DNA from 2 places in the Citrobacter europaeus genome. Region 1 is predicted to be linked to the other one. Evidence: predicted binding sites of a transcription regulator. Region 1 holds the regulator's gene; the other holds the start of a gene.
The links. Region 1 encodes LexA, which represses DNA repair genes until DNA is damaged. Its sites were predicted from a motif close to TNCTGTATGTACATACAGNA; they were not measured.
Positions count from the first base shown of each region.

Region 1 (6,360 bases):
GTCCGTCCAGTCGAGCATCGGCGCGATAGAAAAACGATGAGCGGGAAAAGCGGTAGACTGAGATTCAGGCAGCATGGCGAATATTCAAGCATCCGGTTAAAAAAGGGGCGCTACTATAGCATAGACCGTTACGATAGTGAGCCACATCCTCGCGGTTATCCCTCCGTAGCCCCCACGCGCGCTATTTACGCCCGGGTTTTCCGTCATGAGAGCCAAAAAACTGCGGCGGATGGTCGACCCAGCGATCCTCGCGCGTAGCCGCATAGACAGGGTTAAGCGGGTAATATATGCGGTTATGTTTTTTATTCGCTTCACCTACGACCAGCAGACGCACCTCTTCACTGGTGTTATTGATAAAGGTGTGACACACGCCGGTGCCCGCCGGGAAACCAACGCTGTCGCCCGGTTCCAGCTTCCATAAATAACCGTTAATCCAGGCCTCAGGATATCCTTCCAGCACATAGATAAACTCTTCCTCATCGCTTTCAGCGTGCGGGTACGACGTGCGCCGCCCCGGCGGCAGGCGTTCATGATAAATACCGAGCCGCCCTAACCCGAGCTTGCGGGCAAGCGGCGCGCCAATCGAAAACAACTCATTGCTGTCGGGATAAGTGGCGTCATCAGCCCCCTCAACTTCTCGCCAGTGGCGAATACAATCGGGTCTTTTCATGTTTATTTTCCAGTATTGCGATGCGTCAGGTATAGCACACCACGGTGGATCTCGGCGTTTTAAGCAGAACATGTTAAAGTAAGGGATTAACCTTCCACGCAAATCGAGGCGCCAAATGGACAAAACCACTACGCAGGAGTTATTGGCTCAAGCTGAAAAACTCTGTGCGCAACGCAACGTGCGACTTACGCCACAACGCCTCGAAGTGCTGCGCCTGATGAGCCTGCAGGAAGGCGCAATTAGCGCCTATGACCTGCTTGACCTGCTGCGGGAAACCGAGCCACAGGCGAAACCGCCGACCGTGTATCGTGCGCTCGACTTTCTGCTGGAACAAGGGTTTGTGCATAAGGTGGAATCCACCAACAGCTATGTGCTTTGCCACCTGTTCGATCAGCCAACCCACAGTTCCGCAATGTTCATTTGCGATCGCTGTGGCGTGGTAAAAGAAGAGTGTGCGGAAGGCGTGGAAGACATCATGCATACGCTGGCGGCAAAAATGGGCTTTGCCCTGCGGCATAACGTTATTGAAGCCCACGGGCTGTGCCCGGCCTGTGTGGAGGTTGAGTCATGCCGTCATCCTGGCGAATGCCAGCATGACCATACGATTCAGGTGAAGAAGAAAGTTGGGCGCTAGATAAGGAGGAGAGCGTACATCCTTGTACTCTCAGGAGGGAGGGGTTAATTACCAGCGGTAATCATTACGTTTTTCCCAATCATTAACTTCTTTTTCCGCCTGATCTTTCGCGTAACCGTAACGCTCCTGGACTTTACCGACCAGTTGGTCACGTTTACCTTCAATGACCGTCATATCATCATCGGTCAGTTTGCCCCATTGCTCTTTCACTTTACCTTTAAACTGCTTCCAGTTGCCGCCGACTTCGTCTTTATTCATCATCAAGTCCTCATCGTTAGGTTGTGAATAGCGAGAGTGCCATGTCCAGACACATGCTGTTTTTGCTGGACGTGAGAATAAGTGTAGTCAGGGATTCTGGGTTTTATTTACTATTCGGAATTTTTAACCATCCTGCTCAGGCGAACCAGGTTCCATTACGCCAGTGGCGTCGCCAGATAATGGCCAGTGAAAGCCCACGCAACGTGAGGAAAACGCTTAATGCCAGCCACAAACCATGATTTCCAAGCCACGGTAAAGCGAGCAGCGTTAATGCGAATCCCGCTGCGGCAACGGCCATACTGTTACGCATTTCTGCAGCCCGCGTCGCGCCAATAAACATCCCGTCGAGCAGATAACACCACACCCCCACCAGCGGCAAAACCACCTGCCAGAAGAGATAGCGATCGGCCAGCAGTTGGATCTGCGGCAGCGAGGTCAGCAGCGCCACAATCTGCTCGCCAAACAGGGCATAAACCAGCGAAAACAAAATAGCCACAATACCGGACTGTCGACAGGCCGCCCGCCAGACATCCAGCAACTGGCTACCATCTCGCGCCCCATAGGCCTGACCCGAATGCGCTTCCACGGCATAGGCAAATCCGTCCAGCGCGTAGGCGGTAAAAGTCAGCAAGGTCATCAGAACGGCATTAACCGCAATGATATCGCCTCCCAGACGCGCACCCAGCACCGTGATAGCGCCAAAACAGAGTTGTAGCAGCAGCGAGCGCAGCATGATGTCGCGGTTGAGCGCCAACAAACGACGGAAGTTGCCACGCCACGCCTGCTTCAGCATTGCCAGTGAAATGCCACGCATATGCAGGACTTTACGTACCATCATCAGGCCAATCAGCAGGGTGGCATATTCGGCAATCACCGTCGCCAGCGCCGCTCCCTGCACGTTCATATGCAGGCCCATCACCAGCCATAAATCGAGTACGATGTTGAGAATATTACCGACGATCAACAGGATAACCGGCGCACGCGCATACTGAACGCCAAGCAGCCAGCCGAGCAGCACCAGATTCGCCAGAGACGCGGGTGCGCTTAACCAACGGATTTCCAGGAAACGTCGGGCCTGCTCCAGTACCGCTTCACTTCCCCCGACAATATGCAGAGCCAGATCGATAATCGGTGTACGAAACAGTGCGATAAGCAGCCCCGCTCCCAGCGCCAGCATTAGCGGCTGCACCAGCGCGCGCGCCAGCGCCTGCGGATTTTTCGCGCCAAATGCCTGCGCGGTAAGACCTGTGGTACTCATGCGCAGGAAAAGCAGCAACATAAAGAGAAAACTGGTCGCCGTGGCGCCAACCGCAACGCCGCCAAGATAGACTGGGCTATCCAGATGACCAATCACAGCGGTATCCACCAGTCCCAGCAGGGGAACGGTGATATTGGAAAAGATCATCGGTAAGGCGAGGTGCCAGAGTGCTTTATCAGAAGAGGTAAAGAAAGGCATACAGGAGAGCCTGGAAGAAGTTAGAGGTACTGAAAAAAATGTTGTCCATGCCCAACAAGCGCAGCGCCATCGGGCACGTTGCCGGATGGCGACATAAACGTCTTATCCGGCCTACAGGGCATTAACAGAAAATTACAGCCATTCACCGTTACGAATAACGCCTACCGCCAGTCCTTCGATAGTGAAGTTTTGCTCACGCAGGTCGACAACGATGGGTTTAAATTCGCTGTTTTCTGGCAAGAGTTCAACCTTGTTGCCCTGTTTTTTCAGGCGCTTAACGGTGACTTCGTCATCGATACGGGCAACAACGACCTGACCGTTACGCACGTCCTGTGTTTTATGCACAGCGAGTAAATCACCGTCCATAATACCGATATCTTTCATCGACATACCACTAACGCGCAGCAGAAAATCGGCGTTCGGTTTGAACAGTGAAGGATCGACCTGGTAGTGGCCTTCGATGTGCTGCTGCGCCAGCAGTGGCTCACCTGCAGCCACACGCCCAACAAGCGGTAACCCTTCTTCTTCTTCCTGCAGCAGTCGAATACCGCGCGATGCACCGGATACAATTTCCAGCACCCCTTTACGCGCCAGCGCTTTCAGATGTTCTTCAGCAGCGTTTGGGGAACGGAACCCCAAACGCTGCGCGATCTCCGCACGCGTCGGTGGCATACCTGTCTGGCTGATGTGATCCCTAATGAGATCAAACACCTCTTGCTGCCTGGCCGTTAACGCTTTCATTCCGCCCCCTGGGTGTATATACAGTTATGCTGTGAGTATATACAGCTAAAGGTGATTTTGGAACCGCAAACTGCACAAAAAACAGGAGATTTATGCAGTTGTGGAATCTTTATCGCAAATGCGACCACAACAGGATGCCCCAGGTGATCAGAGCGACAAAAATAGACAGCAATACCGCCGCCGACCCCATATCTTTTGCCCGACCGGAAAGTTCGTGATACTCAGAGCCAATACGGTCAACCACCGCCTCAATCGCACTGTTGAGGATTTCAACGATCATCACCAGCATCACGGAACCAATCAACAGCACGCGGGTAATGGCATCGACGTCCAGCCAGCAGGCGATGGCTACGCCCAACAGGACGGCAACGCTTTCCTGACGGAATGCCGCCTCATTGATCCATGCGGCGCGAAAACCTTTCCAGGAATAGCCTGCAGCTTTGATAATTCGGGTGAATCCAGTGGTATTATTGGCCATCAAAAAGAACCTTTTTACATTATTAGCGTCAATGTCATTGTAACGTTACCCCGTTTGTTTCAGGGTGTGGCAAAGCAGCGCGAAGTATGACGGGATACCACAGAAATTAACTAAACTTTCTGATATCCTTGCAGCGCATTTGCATTATTAACCAGAGGCTTTACATCGTTTATGTCCGGCTGGCCACGAATTTACTACAAATTACTGAATTTACCATTAAGCGTCCTGGTAAAAAGCAAGTCTATTCCGGCAGAACCTGCCCCGGAATTGGGACTCGATACTTCTCGTCCCATTATGTACGTCTTACCGTACAATTCAAAAGCAGACTTGCTGACGCTGCGTGCCCAATGTCTGGTGCACGATCTCCCCGATCCCCTGGAACCGCTGGAGATAGACGGAACTCTGCTGCCGCGCTACGTGTTTATTCACGGCGGCCCGCGTGTGTTCACCTATTACACGCCGAAAGAAGAGTCCATCAAGCTGTTCCATAACTATCTCGATCTGCATCGCAGCAATCCAGACCTGGATGTGCAGATGGTGCCGGTTTCGGTGATGTTTGGCCGTGCGCCAGGGCGTGAAAAAGGCGAAGTCAATCCGCCGCTGCGCATGCTGAACGGTGTACAGAAATTCTTTGCTGTGTCCTGGCTGGGACGCGACAGTTTTGTCCGCTTCTCCCCGTCAGTCTCCTTGCGTCGCATGGCGGATGAACACGGTACGGATAAGATCATTGCTCAGAAGCTGGCTCGCGTGGCGCGCATGCACTTTGCTCGTCAGCGTCTGGCCGCAGTTGGCCCGCGCCTCCCTGCCCGCCAGGACCTGTTTAATAAGCTGCTGGCCTCAAAAGCTATCGCTCGCGCGGTAGAAGACGAAGCGCGCAGTAAAAAAATCTCCCACGAAAAAGCGCAGCAAAACGCCATTGCGCTGATGGAAGAGATTGCCGCCAACTTCTCCTACGAGATGATCCGTCTGACCGACCGTATTCTGGGCTTTACCTGGAACCGGCTGTATCAGGGGATTAACGTTCACAATGCGGAGCGTGTCCGTCAACTGGCGCACGATGGGCACGAAATCGTGTATGTCCCGTGCCACCGCAGCCATATGGACTATATGCTGCTGTCGTACGTTCTGTACCACCAGGGTCTGGTTCCGCCGCACATCGCTGCCGGTATCAACCTGAACTTCTGGCCAGCGGGTCCGATTTTCCGCCGTCTGGGCGCATTCTTTATTCGTCGTACCTTCAAGGGTAACAAGCTCTATTCCACCGTTTTCCGCGAATACCTGGGCGAACTGTTCAGCCGCGGCTACTCGGTTGAGTATTTTGTCGAAGGTGGCCGTTCACGTACCGGTCGTTTGCTCGACCCGAAAACCGGCACGCTGTCGATGACTATTCAGGCGATGCTGCGTGGCGGAACGCGTCCGATTACCCTCGTACCGATCTACATCGGCTATGAGCACGTAATGGAAGTAGGCACCTACGCCAAAGAGCTGCGTGGCGCGACGAAAGAAAAAGAGAGTCTGCCGCAAATGCTGCGTGGCTTAAGCAAGCTGCGTAATCTGGGTCAGGGCTATGTCAACTTTGGTGAACCAATGCCGTTGATGACTTACCTTAACCAGCACGTGCCGGAGTGGCGTGAATCGATTGATCCTATCGAGTCTATCCGCCCAGCCTGGCTAACGCCGACGGTGAATAACATTGCCGCCGATCTAATGGTGCGCATTAACAACGCAGGCGCGGCCAACGCCATGAACCTGTGCTGTACTGCGTTACTGGCTTCCCGCCAGCGCTCTCTGACCCGTGAACAGCTGACCGAGCAGCTTGACTGCTATCTCAGCCTGCTACGCAATGTGCCGTACGCGGCAGATGCTACAGTTCCTGCGCAGAGCGCCAGTGAATTGATCGATCACGCCTTGCAGATGAACAAGTTTGAGGTCGAGAAAGACACCATCGGCGACATCATCATTTTGCCGCGCGAGCAGGCGGTATTGATGACCTACTACCGCAACAACATTGCGCATATGCTGGTTCTGCCTTCGTTGATGGCAGCCATCGTGACTCAGCATCGTCGTATTTCACGCGCCGCGCTACAGCAGCATATTGATGCGCTGTATCCGATGCTGAAAGC
Region 1 covers NZ_CP148084.1:4,734,110-4,740,469, forward strand. Annotated here, with positions in the region: gene dusA (tRNA dihydrouridine(20/20a) synthase DusA) at 1-75, opposite strand, end outside; gene WHR59_RS22175 (cupin domain-containing protein) at 182-670, opposite strand; gene zur (zinc uptake transcriptional repressor Zur) at 786-1,304, shown strand; gene WHR59_RS22185 (CsbD family protein) at 1,353-1,562, opposite strand; gene dinF (MATE family efflux transporter DinF) at 1,699-3,018, opposite strand; gene lexA (transcriptional repressor LexA) at 3,151-3,759, opposite strand; gene WHR59_RS22200 (diacylglycerol kinase) at 3,869-4,237, opposite strand; gene plsB (glycerol-3-phosphate 1-O-acyltransferase PlsB) at 4,409-6,360, shown strand, end outside.

Region 2 (6,360 bases), 270 kb from region 1:
CGCCAGGGACGATAGCAAGCGTAGCCCCTTGTAAATCGTTCTTAGTGAGGCCGAGATGAAAAACATCAGACTTAGACATAAAAACTCCTCTGTGAATCGGTTTTGTCAGAAGAAGCAAAAACACACTTTACCGAAGGCATAAACATATTTTCGTGACAGCCATCACTATGATGTAAATCAATTGCATTCAATTACCATATAATAGTGACGCATATCACATAAATGATGCGATGTAAGGAAGCCTTGCACAAAAGATAGACCGTTTAAGGCAATGTGGTTCGTTGCATGTGTCTATAGTTAACAATGCGCTTTTTGGCTGAATATTTAAGGGTACGGAGAATACCATGACAACACGACAATCTGGCTTTGCACCTGCTGTATCTCCACCGACGTCTACCACGGTCCACACTCCGGATAACGCAATTATCGCCGGGGTAACGTCCATACCGTCACAAGGCGATGATATGCCAGCGTATCACGCACGACCAAAACAGACCGATGGCCCCCTGCCCGTGGTTATTGTCGTGCAGGAAATTTTTGGCATTCATGAACACATTCGTGACGTTTGCCGCCGTCTGGCTCTGGAAGGGTATCTGGCTATCGCACCAGAACTCTATTTTCGCGAAGGCGATCCCAATGACTTTGCCGATATCCCTACGCTACTCAGCGGTCTTGTCGCCAAAGTGCCTGACTCTCAGGTATTGGCCGATTTGGATCATGTCGCCAGTTGGGCATCGCGAAATGGAGGAGATGCCCACCAGTTGATGATCACCGGATTCTGCTGGGGTGGACGCATCACCTGGCTGTATGCCGCACATAATCCGCAGTTAAAAGCGGCGGTGGCGTGGTACGGCAAGCTGGTAGGTGATAAAACCCTCAACTCGCCGAAACATCCCGTTGATATCGCGACCGATCTTAACGCCCCCGTTCTGGGACTGTATGGCGGCCAGGACACCAGTATTCCGCAAGATACCGTTGAAACAATGCGTCAGGCGCTGCGCGCCGCCAATGCAAAAGCGGAAATCGTAGTGTATCCCGATGCCGGACATGCTTTTAACGCCGATTATCGCCCGAGCTATCACGAAGAGTCCGCGAAAGACGGCTGGCAGAGGATGCTGGAGTGGTTCGCGCAATACGGCGGGAAGAAATAAACGTTAATTGCCCGGTGGCAGTAACACCTTACCGGGCCTACAACTGTTGCGATTTCCAATAACCCGGGCAAGCGCCAGCGCTTCCCGGGCACCGAATTACGCCTGACGCAGATTCTGCGCTGCTTTGACCATGTTAGCCAGCGCCGCCCGCGTTTCCGGCCAGCCGCGCGTTTTCAGGCCGCAATCCGGGTTCACCCACAGACGCTCAGCCGGAATACGCTGCTCGGCTTTCTTCAGCAGGGCTTCAATCCACTCCACGCTCGGGACGTTCGGCGAGTGAATATCGTATACGCCCGGCCCGATTTCGTTCGGATAGTCGAACTCTTCAAACGATTCCAGCAGTTCCATATCAGAGCGTGACGTCTCAATGGTGATCACGTCCGCGTCCAGCGCCGCAATGGAATCCATGATGTCATTGAACTCGCAATAACACATGTGGGTGTGGATCTGGGTTTCATCCTTCGCCACCGCCGCGTTAATGCGGAAGGCTTCCACGCCCCACTCCAGATACGCTGCCCAGTCGCTGCGGCGCAGCGGCAGACCTTCGCGCAGCGCCGGTTCATCAATCTGGATGATGCCAATACCCGCCGCTTCCAAATCCGCTACCTCGTCACGCAGCGCCAGCGCAATCTGCTTAGCGATGGTTTCACGCGTCACGTCTTCACGCGGGAATGACCAGCAGAGAATGGTCACCGGCCCCGTCAGCATGCCTTTTACCGGTTTGTCGGTCAGCGACTGGGCATACTTCGCCCACTCAACGGTGATCGCTTCCGGGCGGCTGACATCGCCAATCACCACCGGCGGCTTCACGCAGCGAGAGCCGTAGCTCTGCACCCAACCATTTTGGGTAAAGACGAAACCGTCAAGGTGTTCGCCAAAGTACTCGACCATGTCGTTACGCTCGGCTTCACCGTGCACCAGCACATCGAGCCCCAGACGTTCCTGTTCAACGATCGCTTGTTTGATATGTTCTGCGATACCGGTGCGGTAGTTACCGGCATCCAGGTTGCCCTTTTTGAAGTCCAGACGCAGACCACGAATTTCGGTGGTTTGCGGGAATGAGCCGATAGTCGTGGTCGGCCATGCCGGCAGATTAAAACGGGCACGCTGTGCCTCGGCGCGAACTTGATAAGCGTTGGCGCGCTGGCTGTCCTGGGCGGTGATCGCCGCCAGACGTTTTTCCACTGCGGCGTTGTGCACGCGGGTAGAGTGACGACGCGCCTGGATCGGTGCGCTCCATTCCACAATTGCCGCCGTATCGCCGCTGTTCAACGCATCGCGCAGCAGCGCCAGCTCGCCACATTTTTGCAGCGCGAAGGCAAACCAGCTCTTCACTTCTGCATCAAGGCGGGTTTCCACGCTGAGATCGATTGGGCTATGCAGCAGAGAGCAGGAGGAAGCCACCCACAGGTCACGTTTCCCGACGATATCTTTAATTTGCGCATATTTTTCGCTGAGATCGGCGCGCCAGACGTTGCGACCGTTCACCAGACCCGCTGACAGCAGCCAGTCGGCAGGCAGACGTTTATGCAGCTCGGCGACATCATCTTTGCCGTGCACGAAGTCAACGTGCAGCCCCTGCACCGGCAGCGCGGCAATGGTATCCAGGTTTGGCGTTACGCCTTCGAAGTAGGTGGTCAGTAGCAGCTTCACCTGGCCTTGCAGGGCGTCATAAGCCGGTTTAAAAGCATCCAGCCACGCTTGCGGCAGCTCCAGTACCAGCGCAGGTTCATCAATCTGCACCCACTCAATACCGCGTTTCGCCAACTCAGCCAGCACCTGCTGGTAAACCGGCAGAATATCGTTCAACAGGCTCAGGCGGTCAAACTGTTCGCCCTTCACTTTCCCCAGCCACAGATAAGTTACCGGTCCCAACAGCACAGGCTTCACCTTGTGACCGAGCGCCAGCGCTTCGTCCACTTCATCCAGCAGTTGGGTCCAGGTCAGTTTGAACTGCTGACCTTTGGTGAACTCGGGCACCATGTAGTGATAGTTGGTGTTAAACCATTTGGTCATTTCTGCCGCCGCCGCGGGTTCACCCGTTGGTGCGCGGCCACGGCCAATGCGGAATAAGGTGTCGATATCGACAGAGCCATCTTTATTTTGATGACGAGCCGGAACGTTGCCGAGCAACAGACTGGTGGTCAGGACGTGATCGTACCAGGCAAAATCGCCCACCGGCAGCAGGTCAACCCCCGCCTGCTTTTGCTGCTCCCAGTGGCGGGCACGCAGCTCGCGGCCAACTGTCAGCAAATCTTCACGGGAGGAATTTCCCGCCCAGTAGCTTTCTTGCGCTTTCTTCAACTCGCGACGCAGGCCAACGCGAGGGAAACCGAGGGTGTGATTCAATATTGTCATTTTTCTTCCTCTAATTATATGTAAATCCTATGGATTTTGAATTTAGGGAAGGCGGCAAGTTTACTCATCCCCAGGAGCTTACTGAAGTAAGTGACTGGGGTGGGGAAACGAAGCCAACGCACCATAAATTTAAAAGACGAAGGATTTTAGCCGTCCAGATGTTTACACATCCATAATTGGCGGTTACTGTATATTCCTCAAGCGCAATTTGTTCATGCCGAAGTGAAGGACTTTCATGATCGAGATTAAACACCTGAAAACGCTACAGGCGTTGCGGAATAGTGGTTCTCTGGCAGCCGCAGCGGCAACGTTGCATCAGACCCAATCCGCCCTTTCTCACCAGTTCAGCGATCTGGAGCAGCGCCTTGGCTTTCGACTTTTTATCCGTAAAAGCCAGCCTCTGCGCTTTACGCCGCAGGGGGAAATCCTGCTGCAGTTAGCTAATCAGGTGTTGCCGCAAATTGGTCGTGCGCTGCAGGCTTGCAACGAACCACAGCAAACCCGGCTGCGAATCGCGATTGAATGCCACAGCTGTATCCAGTGGCTGACGCCCGCGCTGGAGAATTTTCGTGCCAACTGGCCGCAGGTGGAGATGGACTTTAAATCCGGCGTAACGTTCGATCCGCAACCGGCGCTACAGCAGGACGAGCTGGATCTGGTGTTAACCTCCGACATCCTGCCGCGCAGCGGATTGCACTACTCGCCGATGTTCGATTTTGAAGTCCGTCTGATATTGGCGCCTGACCATCCGCTGGCCAACAAAACGCAAATTACGCCGGAGGATTTAGCCAGCGAGACGCTGCTTATTTACCCGGTGCAACGGAGTCGACTGGATGTCTGGCGACACTTCCTGCAGCCTGCGGGCGTGAGTCCTTCGCTAAAGAGCGTGGATAACACCCTGCTGCTGATTCAGATGGTTGCAGCCAGAATGGGTATTGCGGCTTTACCACACTGGGTGGTGGAGAGTTTTGAACGCCAGGGTCTGGTGGTGACTAAAACTCTGGGCGATGGATTGTGGAGCCGACTGTACGCCGCCGTACGTGATGGCGAGCAGCGACAGCCGGTCACAGAAGCGTTTATTCGCTCAGCGCGGAATCACGCCTGCGATCACCTGCCGTTTGTACGGAGTGCGGAACGACCCACTTTCGATGTACCCACAGTGAGGCCACTATCACAGCCGCCCCAATGATGAAGCTTGGCCAGTGAGGCTGTTGATGCCAGATAGCCAGATTAACCAACAGCCCGGCCGGCACATGCATATTGTTCATGATACCCAGCGTACCCGCATCCACCTGGGTCGCGCCATAGTTCCACATAAAGTAACCAATGCCGGACGCCGCCACGCCAAGAAATACCAGAATTCCCCACTGTAGCGTAGTTGCAGGCATTTTCTGCGCATTACCCAGCATGAACCAGGCAACTACTGCCACCATAAAGGCGCCCATATAAAACCAGGCAAAGGCGTTGTGCTGCGGCATTGGCCGCGTTTCCATCAGACGTTTATAGCCCACCATACCAATGGCAAAGCTGATATTGGACAACTGCACCAGCAGCAGGCCGGTCCAGAAGTGACTGGTCACCTGATCGTAACGAATGATCCCTGCGCCAATCACCGCCAGCAACGCACTGAAGGCATAGCTCCAGCGCAGACGACGTCCACTCATCAGATCGTAAATCAGCGTAATGTAGAGCGGCGTCAGCACGGTAAAGAGCAGCAGTTCTGAAACCGTCAGGTACAGATAGGCGTGAAAACTCAGCATGTACATGATACCAAGCTGCATGGCCCCCACCAGCATATACAACGCGATCGTTTTTACGCTGTGCCCACGGGTACGTAGAAACGGCAGGAACACCAGCGCCGCCAGCCCAACACGCACCAGCACCGCAAAATAGCTATCGACATGACCGGCAAGGTACTCGCCAAACAGGCTAAAGGAAAAGGCCCACAGAATTGTGGTAATGATGAGTAACGCCACAATGGATGTCTCTTAACAGAAGGTACACCCATTGTAGCGAAGTTTTTAGTTGACGACTGGTCAACTAACGAACAACAAAATTATTGCAAAAACAGCTCACGCAGATAGTGCGGGACGGCATCGTCGGCATTAAGACCAATGACTTCCAGTTCCGGGTGCAGATCCTTCAGGCGCTGGTGGGCATTGCCCATGATGCAGCCTTTACCTGCCATGGAGAGCATTTCCGCGTCGTTCATCCCATCGCCAAAAGCGATGCAGTCTTTCAGGCTGTAGCCCATCGCTTTCGCTACCGCTTCCAGCGCATGACCTTTCGATACGCCGCCAGCCATGACTTCCAGACAGGTAAGCGTAGAAAAGCTGACGTTGACGCGATCGCCCCAGCGGGCGTTAATCGCCTGCTCCAGCGGCAGCAGCCTTTCGTGAGAATCGGTGGTGAAGAACACTTTGCTGACGCCTTCAGGCTCCAGTAACGCAGGTTCAAACAGGGAATAGTTAAACACCGCTTCTTTAAAAAAGCGCATTTCGTCCGGACGGTGGCGGTTCATAAACCACTCATCATCGCGATAAACGTTGGTCACGATGTCCGGATTTGCATTCACTACGCCAAACAGGTCGCTGGCAATATCGCGATCCAGATTATGCGAAAACACCAGATTCCCGTCAGAATCATGCACGCGCGCGCCGTTAGACGTGATCATGTAGGTTTTAATGCCGAGGTTATCGCGAATTTGCCCCACATCAACATGATGACGGCCTGTCGCAAACACGAAGTTAACGCCGCGAGCGGTCAATAACTTCAGCGTCTCTTTGGCATAAGGGGACAAAGTATGGTCGGGAGAAAGCAGCGTACCGTCTAAATCAGACGCAACAACCTG
Region 2 covers NZ_CP148084.1:5,004,738-5,011,097, forward strand. Annotated here, with positions in the region: gene udp (uridine phosphorylase) at 1-79, opposite strand, end outside; gene WHR59_RS23440 (dienelactone hydrolase family protein) at 345-1,151, shown strand; gene metE (5-methyltetrahydropteroyltriglutamate--homocysteine S-methyltransferase) at 1,248-3,509, opposite strand; gene metR (HTH-type transcriptional regulator MetR) at 3,745-4,698, shown strand; gene WHR59_RS23455 (carboxylate/amino acid/amine transporter) at 4,586-5,485, opposite strand; gene yigL (sugar/pyridoxal phosphate phosphatase YigL) at 5,566-6,360, opposite strand, start outside.
Region 2: the regulator LexA is predicted to act here: its motif matches at 3,694-3,713, upstream of metR (HTH-type transcriptional regulator MetR).